DNA from 3 places in the Pantoea sp. Lu_F5_004 genome. Region 3 is predicted to be linked to each of the others. Evidence: predicted binding sites of a transcription regulator. Region 3 holds the regulator's gene; each other region holds the start of a gene.
What was found. The regulator ArgR, encoded in region 3, controls arginine synthesis, uptake and breakdown. The targets are predictions, from matches to a motif close to ANTGAATAAAAATACANT.
Positions count from the first base shown of each region.

Region 1: argC (N-acetyl-gamma-glutamyl-phosphate reductase) is a predicted target of ArgR. The motif match lies at 2,613-2,630, and genes of this name have one in related genera.
Region 2: argF (ornithine carbamoyltransferase) is a predicted target of ArgR. The motif match lies at 1,773-1,790, and genes of this name have one in related genera.

Region 1 covers NZ_CP194946.1:189,056-193,599, forward strand. Annotated here, with positions in the region: gene ppc (phosphoenolpyruvate carboxylase) at 1-1,064, opposite strand, end outside; gene argE (acetylornithine deacetylase) at 1,418-2,566, opposite strand; gene argC (N-acetyl-gamma-glutamyl-phosphate reductase) at 2,734-3,738, shown strand; gene argB (acetylglutamate kinase) at 3,753-4,529, shown strand.
Region 2 covers NZ_CP194946.1:3,617,680-3,622,223, forward strand. Annotated here, with positions in the region: gene ACR8BN_RS16805 (hypothetical protein) at 1-48, opposite strand, end outside; gene miaE (tRNA isopentenyl-2-thiomethyl-A-37 hydroxylase MiaE) at 420-1,181, opposite strand; gene rraB (ribonuclease E inhibitor RraB) at 1,236-1,652, opposite strand; gene argF (ornithine carbamoyltransferase) at 1,813-2,820, shown strand; gene pyrB (aspartate carbamoyltransferase) at 3,126-4,061, shown strand; gene pyrI (aspartate carbamoyltransferase regulatory subunit) at 4,074-4,538, shown strand.
Region 3 covers NZ_CP194946.1:542,602-547,145, forward strand. Annotated here, with positions in the region: gene ACR8BN_RS02620 (NAD-dependent succinate-semialdehyde dehydrogenase) at 1-813, shown strand, start outside; gene ACR8BN_RS02625 (barstar family protein) at 870-1,139, shown strand; gene yhcN (peroxide/acid stress response protein YhcN) at 1,205-1,468, opposite strand; gene ACR8BN_RS02635 (YdgH/BhsA/McbA-like domain containing protein) at 1,562-1,828, opposite strand; gene yhcN (peroxide/acid stress response protein YhcN) at 1,917-2,180, opposite strand; gene argR (transcriptional regulator ArgR) at 2,654-3,124, opposite strand; gene mdh (malate dehydrogenase) at 3,553-4,491, shown strand.

The sequences.
Region 1 (4,544 bases), 350 kb from region 3:
GGATCCCACAGCTGAGCGTTGGAGACCAGCAGATCGGCCGGGCGCGGCAGACGTTCACCTTTCAGGCGACGTTCCAGGAATGACTGGGTAGTCATTAACTGGCTGCGCAGGCGTTTCAGGATCATACGATAAGGTTCAAGCGCTTCCGGATCGCCGCTGAGTTCCCGGATCTCTTCAGTGCACTCTGACATCGACAACTCAGAGATCAATACGCCGATATCGCGCAGGAACAGGTCAGTGGCTTTCCAGCGACTCAGCTGCATAACGTGGCGGGTAATCGCCGCCGTAACGTTAGGGTTACCGTCGCGGTCGCCACCCATCCATGAGGTGAACTGAACCGGCACGAAATCGACCGGCAGCTTAATGCCGAACGCCTCTTCTACCTGCTCGTTCAGCTCACGCAGGAAGGCGGGTACGCCTTCCCACAGGCTATTTTCCACTACGGCAAAGCCCCATTTGGCTTCGTCGATAGGGGTCGGACGATATTTGCGGATCTCATCGGTGTGCCACGCCTGTGCCACCAGCTGACGCAGACGGCGCATAATCTGGTTACGTTCGTAGTCGGAGACGTCGCTGTGATCGAGCTGTTTCAGGCAGCTGTTAACTTCGACCAGCTTGTGAATCAGCGTACGGCGGGTGATTTCAGTCGGGTGAGCCGTCAGCACCAGTTCCAGCGACAGCGATTCAATGGCCGCAAGGATGTCGCTTTCGCTGATATCTTTCTGCTGCTTCAGGGTATCAAAGGTCTTTTTCAGCAGTTCGGGATGGTTCTCACCCTCGCCACTTTGCGAGATGGTCTGATACTGCTCAGCCACGTTGGTGAGGTTCAGAAACTGGCTAAAAGCGCGTGCAACCGGCAAAAGCTCCTCGTTGGAGAGGTTCTGCAGCGTATTGAGCAGTTCTTTACGATGAGTGTCATTTCCTGCACGGGATGACTTGGAGAGCTTACGGATGGTTTCCACCTGGTCGAGGATGTTCTCTCCCAGTGCATCCTTAATCGTATCCCCGAGCAGTTTGCCGAGCATACTGACATTACTTCGCATTGCGGAATATTGTTCGTTCATTGGACCCTGACACCCTTATCGTCTTGAAAAACTTCTACACCCGACCTTTCAGGCAGCAGAAAAATCAGCAACGCCATGTTCCCCCTAATCTACAGGGAACCGGCTCCGTTGCCGCCTGTCCACATTCTGAAACGCTCTGAATAATCACCCGCTGGGCATAACATCGTCTTTTATCTAGCCACGTAATGTTGCGTTCGTCAAATGCGTTAAAGTGCGCTGAAGATGTGGCTAAATAACGGAAATTCGTAGAATTTATCGGGAACGAAGCGGGATAAGTTATTCTTATCGCTAAATCCCGCACAATGAAGGGGCATTTTACTGTTAATGCAGTGAAATGCCCCATTTGCTGTTAATCAGTGGCAAAAATGCTGCACAACCTGACTGATAAGCGCCCTTGTCGGCTTAATAAATGCAGTATCAATAAATTCGTCTGGCTGATGTGCCTGCTCAATCGACCCCGGACCCAGTACCAGCGTCGGGCAGAGCTGCTGAATAAAAGGCGCTTCGGTGCAGTAGTTCACCATCTCAGTGGGTATACCCAGTAATTTCTCGACCACATTGACCAGTTCATGATCTGCCGGGCACTCGTAGCCAGGAATCGGCGGATGCAGTTCAGCCACCGTGACACGGCCCGGCCAGCGCGCACTGACCGGTGCCAGCGCCTCATTCAGTAGCCCATCGAGATCGTTCAGCGACAGGCCCGGCAGTGGACGAATATCCATATGCAGTTCACAGCAGGCGCAGATACGGTTAGCGGCGTCACCGCCATGAATATGGCCGAAGTTCATGGTGGGATAGGGGATGGCAAAACCGTCATGGTGATAACGCTCCTGCAGCGTATTGCGCAGTTGCATCAGATGGGTGATCGACTCATGCATCAGTTCAATGGCGTTAACGCCACGTGCGGGATCGCTGGAGTGGCCCGATTTCCCCTCGATACGGATCACATTCGACAGGTGACCTTTGTGCGCACGCACCGGTTTAAGTGAGGTTGGTTCACCGATGATGGCGCAGTCGGGACGCAGCTGCGTCGATTCAGAAAAATATTTGGCGCCAGCCATGGTGGTCTCTTCATCGGCCGTAGCGAGGATATAGAGCGGTTTGCTCAGCGTGCTGACATCCACATCGCGCAGTGTATCGAGAATAAAGGCGAAGAAGCCTTTCATGTCTGCCGTACCCAGGCCATAGAGCTTGTTGTCGTGCTCGGTCAGGGTAAAGGGATCGCGTGTCCAGCGGCCATCGTCAAAAGGAACGGTATCGGTGTGACCCGCTAACAGCAGGCCGCCCGCACCGCTTCCGGTGCGCGCCAGCATATTAAATTTATTGCGGGTGCCGGGCACCGGCTGCACTTCAACGCTGAAGCCGAGGTCGCGGAACCAGCCGGCCAGCAAATTGATTAAAGTTTCATTACTCTGATCCAGTGCGGCATCGGTTGCGCTGATCGACGGTGTAGCGATTAACTGGCGGTACAGTTCAATAAAAGGCGGTAATTTTGTCTTCACTGTTGGCGGTCCTTGGGTTAGGATGTATCCATATTCATGCAGTAATAGTGAATAAAAATACATTAACGTCCTCTGCAAGGGAACCTTAAATCACTGCAGATGACAGGGCGGGTAACGGGGCAAGGCCGCGACCCGGAACGTGCGACTGTAAAAAGGGTTACAGCCTGATGTTGAATACGCTGATCGTTGGTGCCAGTGGTTATGCTGGCACAGAGCTTGCCACCTTCCTGAATCGCCATCCACATATCAACATAACCGCTTTGGCGGTTTCGGCGCAAAGCCCTGATGCCGGCAAGCGCCTCTCCGATCTCCATCCGCAGCTGAAAGGTGTGGTGGATTTGCCGCTGCAGCCGCTGAGCAGCGCGGCCGAGTGGGCAGATAAGGTGGATGTGGTGTTCCTGGCGACGGCCCACGAAGTCAGCCACGACCTGGCGCCGGAATTTCTCAAGGCTGGCTGTGTGGTATTCGACCTGTCGGGCGCGTTCCGCGTTAATGACGCTGATTTTTATACCCGCTTTTATGGCTTCACCCATCAGCATGGCGACTGGCTGGACAAAGCCGTTTACGGCCTTGCCGAATATCAGCATGAGAAAATCCAGCAGGCGCAGCTGGTGGCTGTGCCAGGTTGCTACCCAACCGCTGCGCAGCTGGCGCTGAAGCCCCTGGTGGATGCCGGACTGTTAAACGAGGCGCAATGGCCGGTAATTAACGCCACCAGCGGCGTGAGCGGTGCCGGACGTAAAGCCAATGTCGGCACCAGCTTCTGCGAAGTGAGCCTGCAGCCTTACGGCCTGTTCAATCATCGTCATCACCCGGAAATCGTTGCGCACCTTGGTACGCCGGTGATCTTCACTCCGCATCTGGGTAACTTCCCGCGCGGGATCCTGGCGACGATTACCTGCCGTCTGAAAGCGGGTGTCAGCCGTGAAGATATTGCCGCAGTTTTCCATCGCGCCTATGACAACAAGCCACTGGTGCGGCTCTACGAGCAGGGCGTACCGGCGCTGAAAGCCGTTGTGGGTCTGCCTTACTGCGATATCGGTTTTGAAGTGCAGGGTGAGCATCTGATTGTCGTGGCAGCCGAAGATAATCTGCTGAAAGGCGCGGCATCGCAGGCGGTACAGTGCCTGAACATCCGGTTCGGCTTCCCTGAAACGCAGTCACTGATTTAACGGATAAATAAACCATGACCAATCCATTGATTATCAAGCTGGGCGGTGTGTTGTTAGACAGCGAAGAAGCGCTGGCCCGCCTGTTTGAAGCGCTGTTGACCTACCGCAGCGCCCATCAGCGTCCGCTGATCATTGTCCACGGCGGCGGTTGCCTGGTGGATGAACTGATGAAAAAGCTGGCGCTGCCGGTGAAGAAGAAAAATGGCCTGCGTGTCACACCAGCCGATCAGATCGACATTATTACCGGTGCGCTGGCAGGAACCGCGAATAAAACGCTGCTGGCCTGGGCAAAAAAATCGGGCATCAACGCGGTAGGCCTCTGCCTGGGCGATGCGGGCATCGTGAATGTCACACCGTTTGATGAAGAACTCGGCCATGTTGGCCACGCAATGCCGGGCGATCCGGCATTGCTGAACACCCTGCTGGCGGCCGGTTATATGCCGGTGGTGAGCTCAATTGGTATTACTGACAGCGGCGACCTGATGAACGTCAACGCTGATCAGGCGGCGACCGCACTGGCCTCGACGCTGGGCGCTGATCTGGTCCTGTTGTCAGACGTCAGTGGTATTCTCGACGGCAAAGGTCAGCGCATCGAAGAGATGACCGCCGACAAAGCTGAGCAGCTGATTACCCAGGGCATTATTACCGACGGCATGATTGTGAAAGTGCACGCTGCGCTTGATGCAGCGCGAACCCTGGGCCGCCCGGTGGATATTGCCAGCTGGCGTCACGCTGAGCGGCTGCCTGACCTGTTTAACGGCGTGTCGATTGGCACCCGGATTCTCGCTTAACGACTCTGATTCAAG
Region 2 (4,544 bases), 1.0 Mb from region 3:
CTGCAAAAACAGTAAAATAAATAACGGAATACAGCGCTTTCCCTTCATTTTTATGACTCCTTCCATTAAATGCCTGTTAGCAATAACTGGACGCCCGAAAAAAGTCGCTGATTCTTTTCCCCGGCTATACCCGGTGCAAAAAAAACCTGATTCACAACCCTCTCTGGCAAAGAGGAATTATGAATCAGGTTTTGCTTGAAAAATAACAACCCTAATCCGGCAAGAGCACTATAGTTATTCCTAAAAGAAAAAACAGAAGAGATAAAATATTCTGTGAGGAGTGACTCAAATTATATTTATCGGAAGTAACGCATTCACATTAGACTAATAGTTAATATTTATCTTTTTATTATTAATAAAATCAACCCGGTTCAATATAAAAAAATAAACGGCCATCGTAAGAGCGCCGTTTACTGTTATCAGAACGCCGGTACGCCGCTGTGAAAGCGTAATTCGTTGTCAGGTTCGCTGATTAACCGCCCTTCTGTTGCCCCAATTGCCTTCACCCGCGGCGTAATATCTCTGGTGGCAATCTGCGCCGCCAGGGTTAAATAGTCCTGATAATGCCGCGCCTCTGAGCGCAGCAGCGACAGATAGAACTTCGCCAGTTCGTCATCAAGATAAGGTGCCAGACTGGCGAAACGCTCGCAGGAGCGCGCCTCGATGTAAGCACCGCATATCAGCTTATCCACCAGCGTTTCCGGTTCATGGGTGGTGACTTCGCGCAGCAGCGATTTGGCATAGCGGCTGGAGGTGATCTTCTGATAGACCAGCCCGCGCGACTGCATAATTTCCCACACCTGATAGAAGTGATGCAGCTCCTCTTTAATCAGCAGCACCATCTTCTCCACCAGTTCATCCGCCCACGGCAGCGCATTGCGCACGATGATACGTTTCGTGAGGTTCTTATGGGCGTTGATAAAGTCGCTGTCACCATCTTCGCGGAAGATAAAATCTTCATAGGGTTTCAGCCATGCCAGAATGGCGTCGCCGCTGGGTTTGTCGGCAACATATTTGCGGATCAACCACACCGCGGTCTGCGCGGCTTTCAGTTCGCACACCAGATGGTCGGTTAACAGCAGGGTCAGATTTTCCGGCTTGCGCGCCTCATCAATCCAGGCCTGTGGCGTGCGGCAGTGCAGAAACTGATAGATTGGTTCAAGTAAGGGTGCGTAGTTCATGATGTTAAAACAGGTGGCAGGGGTGACAGGCGGAGAACTCTCCGCCCCGGCTACTTAGTGGCGAATACCATCATCATCTTCATCTTCGATGGCGTCGTCATCTTCATCTTCGGCATCGGGATCTTCAAAATAGGTGCCCCAGCCGTCGTAATCGACGTTGTACTTACCAATCAGATTCACCAGCTGCTCAACCTGCACATCGATCAGTTCAGGCTTCAGGGCGGATTCGCTGATGATGTCGACGCACATCACGGTGGTGCCATCTTCCAGCTCCAGCTCTTCCGGCTCGGTTACTTCATAACCCAGCTTGAATGCATCAACGGCCGCTTTTTCCAGCGAATCAAAATTATTGCATGAGAGATGGTGCTCGATGGTATAGAGCGCATCAGGATCGCTGCCATCCTCCAGCAGCTCTTCGATAATCTGCCGCGTCTCTTCCTGCTGCTCTTCCAGTAATGCTTCATATGCCATGACGATATCCTCTCTGAGTTCGGCAATAATCAATTATTTTCCCATACTGCCCGTCGCGCCACTACACAAAACGAAAAGTTTATTAGCCCTGCACTTGAAAATGCATATTCATACGGTTAGATTGAATTTTAATTCACTTTAATGATTACCGGAGTGTTGTATGAGTCAGCTGTATCAGCGCCATTTCCTCAGGCTTCTGGATTTTACGCCCGCCGAGATTGATCACCTGCTTACCCTTTCCGCGGAATTGAAACAGGCCAAAAAAAGCGCCCAGGAAGTGCAGCATCTGAAAGGTAAAAATATCGCGCTCATCTTCGAAAAAGACTCGACCCGTACCCGATGCTCTTTCGAAGTTGCCGCTTACGATCAGGGTGCGAACGTCACCTATCTTGGCCCGAGTGGCAGCCAGATCGGCCATAAAGAGTCGATGCGCGATACCGCGCGGGTGCTGGGCCGGATGTTCGATGGCATTCAGTATCGCGGTTACGGTCAGGAACTGGTGGAAACGCTGGCGGAACATGCCGGTGTGCCGGTGTGGAACGGTCTGACCACCGAGTTTCATCCGACCCAGCTGCTGGCCGATCTGCTGACCATGCAGGAGCATCTGCCAGGCAAAAAGCTCAGCGAGATGGCGCTGGTTTATGTAGGTGATGCGCGTAACAACATGGGTAACACCATGCTGGAAGCCGCCGCACAGGTGGGGCTGGATCTGCGTCTGGTGGCACCGAAGAGCTGCTGGCCAGAGGAGCAACTGGTGGCGCAGTGCCGTGAAGCTGCGCAGCAGACCGGCGGGAAAATCACCCTCACCGAACATATTGCCGACGGCGTGAAAGGCGCTGACTTTATCTACACCGATGTCTGGGTGTCGATGGGCGAAGCCAAAGCGGTGTGGGCCGAGCGTATCGCGCTGCTGCGTGACTATCAGGTGAATCGGGCGATGCTCGATCTGACCGGCAACCCGCAGGTTAAATTCCTGCACTGCCTGCCCGCCTTCCACGACGATCAGACCACGCTGGGCCAGCAGATGGCGGAACAGTACGATCTGCCCAACGGCATGGAAGTGAGCAATGAGGTGTTTGAGTCACCACACAGCATTGTGTTCGACCAGGCCGAGAACCGGATGCACACGATTAAAGCGGTAATGGTGGCCACACTGGGCCAGCGCTGACCGCGCAGCTGAGGACGCTGAGTCGCGCCCGCTCATAGCGGGCGATTCACCGTCTGATCTGGCCCGGCCTCTGATCGGCCAGGCAGGCGCAAACGTTTTCCTCTTGCTGCCCCACCGCGAACGGGTATAATGCGGCCCAATTTGCCGGAGGAAATATGCTACAGCACAGCGGACAATTTGACGCTCAATCACGCCTGACCGCAGGCGGTGCTACTGTTTCTTTCGGTCATCGACCCGATCTTAAAAAAGCCCCTTAAGCAGGGGCTTTTTTTTGTCCGCAATCCGGCCGCGCAGAGGAGAAAGCTATGGCTAACCCGCTATATCGCAAACACATTATTTCAATTAACGACCTCAGTCGTGAAGAGCTGGAACTGGCGTTGCACACCGCCGCAAAGCTTAAAGCCCATCCGCAGCCGGAACTGCTGAAGCACAAGGTTATCGCCAGCTGCTTCTTTGAGGCGTCGACCCGTACCCGCCTGTCGTTTGAAACCGCAATTCATCGCCTCGGCGCGTCAGCGGTGGGCTTTGCTGACGGCAGTAATACGTCGCTGGGCAAAAAAGGCGAAACCCTGGCCGACACCATTTCAGTGATTAGCACCTACGTCGATGCGATCGTGATGCGTCACCCGCAGGAAGGCGCGGCGCGGCTGGCGACCGAGTTCTCCGGCGGCATCCCGATTCTCAACGCCGGTGACGGCGCGAACCAGCATCCGACCCAGACGCTGCTTGATCTCTTTACCATTCAGGAGACGCAGAGCCGTCTTAATCAGCTGAATGTGGCGATGGTCGGCGACCTGAAGTATGGCCGAACCGTCCACTCCCTGACCCAGGCGCTGGCGAAGTTTGACGGCAACCGCTTCTTCTTTATCGCGCCCGATGCGCTGGCGATGCCGGCCTATATCACCGACATGCTGGATGAGAAGAATATCAGCTGGTCACGTCACGACAGCTTTGAAGAGGTGATGCCGCAGCTCGATATCCTCTACATGACGCGGGTGCAGAAAGAGCGGCTCGATCCGTCAGAATATGCCAACGTCAAAGCGCAGTTCATTCTGCGCGCCGCCGATCTCGCTACGGCGCGCGACAATATGAAGGTACTGCACCCGCTGCCGCGCATCGACGAAATCACCACCGATGTCGATAAAACTCCGTATGCCTGGTATTTCCAGCAGGCGGGTAACGGCATCTATGCGCGCCAGGCTCTGCTGGCACTGGTTTTAAACAGCGAACTCGCCCTGTAAGGAGATACCCCCATGACGCAGGACAACAAACTGCAGGTCGAAGCGATCAAACGCGGCACGGTCATCGACCATATTCCGGCGCAGATCGGCTTTAAATTGCTCTCCCTGTTCCGGCTGACCGAAACCGATCAGCGGATTACCATTGGCCTGAATCTGCCCTCGGGTGAGATGGGCCGCAAAGATCTGATCAAGATTGAGAACACCTTTCTCACCGACGATCAGGTGAATCAGCTGGCGGTCTATGCGCCCCATGCCACGGTCAACCGCATCGACGACTATGAAGTAGTGGCGAAGATAGCCCCGACGCTGCCGGACCACGTTGAACGGGTACTGACCTGCCCGAACAGCAACTGCATCAGCCGCAGCGAGCCGGTCTTCTCCAGCTTTGCCGTGAAGCAGCGCGCCGACGATGTGCATCTGAAGTGCAAATATTGCGAAAAAGAGTTCGCCCGCCATGTGGTGCTGGGTCACTGGTAATCGCCC
Region 3 (4,544 bases):
GCCATCAGCGATGCCATCATGGCCAGCAAAGCGGTGCGTAAAATCTCGTTCACCGGCTCCACCCAGGTGGGCAAGCTGCTGATGCGCAATGCTGCCGAAACCATGAAAAAAGTATCGATGGAGCTGGGGGGGAATGCCCCTTATATCGTGTTTGACGATGCCGACATTGATGCCGCCGTGCAGGGCGCTATTGCCAACAAATTCCGTAATGCGGGTCAGGTGTGCGTCAGCGTAAACCGCTTCTACATTCACAATGCTATCTATGATCGTTTTACTCAGCAGCTGGCTGCCGAAGTGAACAAGCTGAAGGTGGGCAACGGCATGGAAGAGGGCGTGATTGTCGGGCCATTGATTGAGGCATCGGCGGTGGAAAAGGTTGAGCAGCACGTCAATGATGCGGTAGCAAAAGGTGGTAAATTACTGGCGGGTGGCGAGCGACATGCGCTGGGCGGCAACTTCTGGCAGCCCACTGTGATTACTGAGGCGCACGAAGGGATGCAGCTCGCGCAGGAGGAGACCTTTGGTCCGGTGGCTGCCTGCTTCCGCTTTGATGATGAAGATGACGTCATCCGCCGCGCTAACGATACGCCGTTCGGCCTTGCCGCATACTTTTACACCCAGAATCTGCAGCGGGTGTTCCGTGTTTCAGCCGCGCTGGAAAGCGGCATGATTGGCATTAATGAATGTGCCGTATCAACCGAGCTGGCGCCGTTTGGTGGTGTAAAAGAGTCGGGGCTGGGCCGCGAAGGTTCGGTTCTTGGCATGGAAGAGTATCTGGAGGTCAAAGCGCTGCACCTGGGCGGTTTGAGCTAGCGGACAGTAACGGGCGGCGAAGGGTCGCCCGCAGACGGAGCATGGGAGCCGTCAGCATGAAAATCGAGCGTTTTGATTTTAATGAAATTGTCGATCAGGCCCATTTCTTCCGCCAGTTCAGCGAGCGATTTGCGCTGGAGGAGCGCCGCATCTGCGATCTGGATGGATTATGGGATGTGGTGACGGGCGATCTGTTACCGCTGCCGCTGGAGATTGAGTTTGTTAATCTGGGCAGGGGACAGCGACGTCGTTATGGCGCGCTGATTCTGTTATTTGATGAAGCGGAAGAGGAGCTGGAAGGTCAGCTTCATTTTAACGTCAGATAAAACGTCAGATGAAAAAAGGCCCCGGCGAGCGGGGCCAAAGGGTTCGTCATACATCTGACGAGGAATTACTTATAAAGCTGTGCGGTGATGTGATAGTTATCGCCGGTGCGCGCCTCAATAACTTTATAGGCACTGGCACCCTGTTCATCCGCTTTCTGAGAAAGCTCAGCGCGGTAATCCATTGGCGATCCCGCGGTTCCACTGATGGTCACGGTGCCCGCAGGCTGCAGGTTCTGCGTCTGATCGCCGGTGACCAGCTGTGCGGCTGATGCACCGAACGCCATAACGGAAAGCAGACTGACTGTAGCGATGGTTGTTTTAATATTCATGATTATCTCCTCAATACATTCAACAACCTGCGGTTACTCGTAAAGGCGGGTCGTCGATATCTTCTGACGCCCTTCAGGCGTCATCACGGTTAATTATTTATAAAGCTCAGCGGTAACGTGCCAGGTGTTATCCTGGTTGTTTTCGATGATGCGATAGTGGCTCGCGCCCTGGGCATCCGCTTTCTCTGACAGCACCTGACGGATATGCGTCTGGTCGCCATTTCGTCCACCAATGCTGATGGTCTGATTCATTGGCTGCAGACCCTGTGCCTGTTCGCTGGACACCAGGCTGGCGGCGTTAGCACCCACTGAGAACAGGGATGCCAGACTCAGTGCAGCGATAGCTAATTTCATTTTCATGGTCAACTCTCCTGAAATTTATGCTTCAGCTCTCCGGAGCGCAAAAGGGCGCGTCAGACAGAGAGCAGATGGAATTATCGGTTACGCCTTAGTTATACAGTGCGGCGGTAGCGTGATAGTTGCCGTTGTTGTATGCCTCAATCACGCGATAGGCTTTTGCGCCCTGCTGATCGGCTTTGTCGCTGAGTTTCTGTTTGATATCCATCGGTGAACCCGCCACGCCGCTGACACTGATGGTGCCGACAGCCTGCAGATTCTGTGCCTGTGACGCATCAATAGATTCTGCTGCCACAGCACCAAATGATAGGGCTGAGAGAATACTCAGGGTAGCAATAGTAGTTTTTACGTTCATAGATTTTTCCTCGTCGTCTATTTTTATCTTTTTATTTAGTGTGATTTGCATCACGAAAAGAAGTATAGAATTAATAACGGAAGAAATTAATACCCCGCTAATAATGTTTTTTTGTGATTCTTTATCCTTATGGCTACTTTTAATAACTTAACGTTATAAAAAAAGGATAAAAAGTAACCTTTAAGCCACTTTTAATTGCAAAAACAGTGAGATAGATCACTTTAACTTTTAGTGCGAAAGTGGAGGTGTATCGGGCTGGAGTTTGATCTGGATCCGGGCAATGGTGCCGGTTCAGTGATGTAAAGCAGTGTAAAATAGCGCAGAAAGTGAAGCAGAGTTATCGATCTGACCAACAGCCGGACGTGTTAAAGCAGGCTTATTACTTATCCAGAGCGGGTAATTGTTGTGAAAAGGGGTGAGCAGAGAGAACGAACTGACGATCTGGCGCATGATGGCCGGTCGTCAGTCCGCGATCAGAGTTCCTGTTCAAACAGGGTGAGGATGGCACCGTGCAGCTGCTTAACGGTGAAGTCGCGCGCGCGGGTGATAAAGATTGTGTCATCACCCGCGATGGTACCCAGAATCCCGTGCGACTTACCCAGTGAATCCAGCATACGTGCAATCAGCTGTGCTGCGCCGGGACTGGTATGAATCACCACCAGGGCATCGTTGTAGTCGATATCCAGTACCAGGTTTTTTAACGGGCTGGTGGTGGTCGGTACACCCAACTCAGCGGGCAGGCAATAGACCATCTCCATCCTGGCATTCCGGGTGCGCACTGCGCCAAACTTGGTCAGCATCCGCGAGACTTTGGACTGATTGATATTTTCAAAGCCCTCATCCTGAAGCGCCTGAACAATTTCGCCCTGGGAACTGAATTTTTCTTCTTTTAATAAGGCTTTGAAAGCCTTAACCAGATCGTCTTGTTTCGATGGGTTTCGCATAGGTTACCAATAAATAGAGAAAATAACCGCGCATCCGCCCGCGGCAGAGTGGTGATTATGCATTTATATGCATTTTTATGCAATCGTTCGATTGATGAGCAGCGTCCGGGCGGCTAGCGGGCGGCGATAATAGCAAATAAATCCGCTCAGACCAAAACACGCGTCACAGCCCCGGAAGGCGAAGGTTGCAAAGTTGTTATATTATTGGTGGTGTAGTAACAGAAAACGCACGTAGCCGTTCTCTGTCTGACGACGGCAAAGTTGTCGGTCATTCAGGTGCAATGATAAGTAACTTTTGAATCCGGAGATTAAGTGTGAAAACACGTAGAATTAACAACGGATATTTATCATCGCCTGAGCAGTTGATTAAGGTCTGACACAGATAGAATTTCGGCCCATCTCTGCCCCACCTTAATAAGGAGTTAAGAATGAAAGTTGCCGTTCTCGGTGCCGCTGGCGGCATAGGCCAGGCGCTCGCACTTCTGCTCAAAACCCAGCTTCCCGCAGGTTCAGAACTCTCACTGTATGACATCGCGCCGGTTACGCCGGGTGTTGCCGTTGATCTCAGCCATATTCCTACCGCAGTGGCTATTCAGGGATTCAGTGGAGAAGACGCCACGCCTGCTTTACAGGGTGCCGATGTGGTACTGATTTCCGCTGGTGTCGCACGTAAGCCCGGTATGGATCGCGCCGACCTGTTTAACGTTAACGCAGGTATCGTCCGTAACCTGATCGAACAGGTTGCCACAACGGCACCTAAAGCGTTGATTGGTGTCATCACCAATCCGGTCAATACCACCGTGGCCATTGCGGCAGAAGTGCTGAAAAAGCACGGTGTTTACGACAAAAATCGGCTGTTCGGCGTGACCACGCTGGATATCATTCGCGCCAATACTTTTGTGGCTGCATTGAAAGGCAAGCAGCCTGACCAGGTGGAAGTCCCGGTCATTGGTGGCCACTCCGGCGTAACCATTCTGCCGCTGCTGTCGCAGGTTAAAGGCGTCAGCTTCAGCGATCAGGAAGTGGCCGATCTGACCAAACGCATCCAGAATGCTGGCACCGAAGTGGTGGAAGCCAAAGCGGGTGGCGGCTCGGCCACGCTGTCGATGGGCCAGGCAGCCGCACGTTTCGGTTTGTCACTGGTACGCGCGCTGAAGGGTGAAGCTAATGTGGTGGAGTGTGCTTACGTAGAAGGCGAGGGTGAACATGCGCGCTTCTTCTCGCAGCCGCTGCTGCTGGGTAAAAACGGTGTGGCTGAACGCAGACCGATTGGTACCCTCAGCACTTACGAACAACAGGCGCTGTCAGGCATGCTGGATACGCTGAAGAAAGATATCGCCCAGGGCGAAGAGTTCGTTAAGCAGTAACTGACGGTTCAGACTTGCAATAACGCCCGGCTTTGCCGGGCGTTTTACTTGTT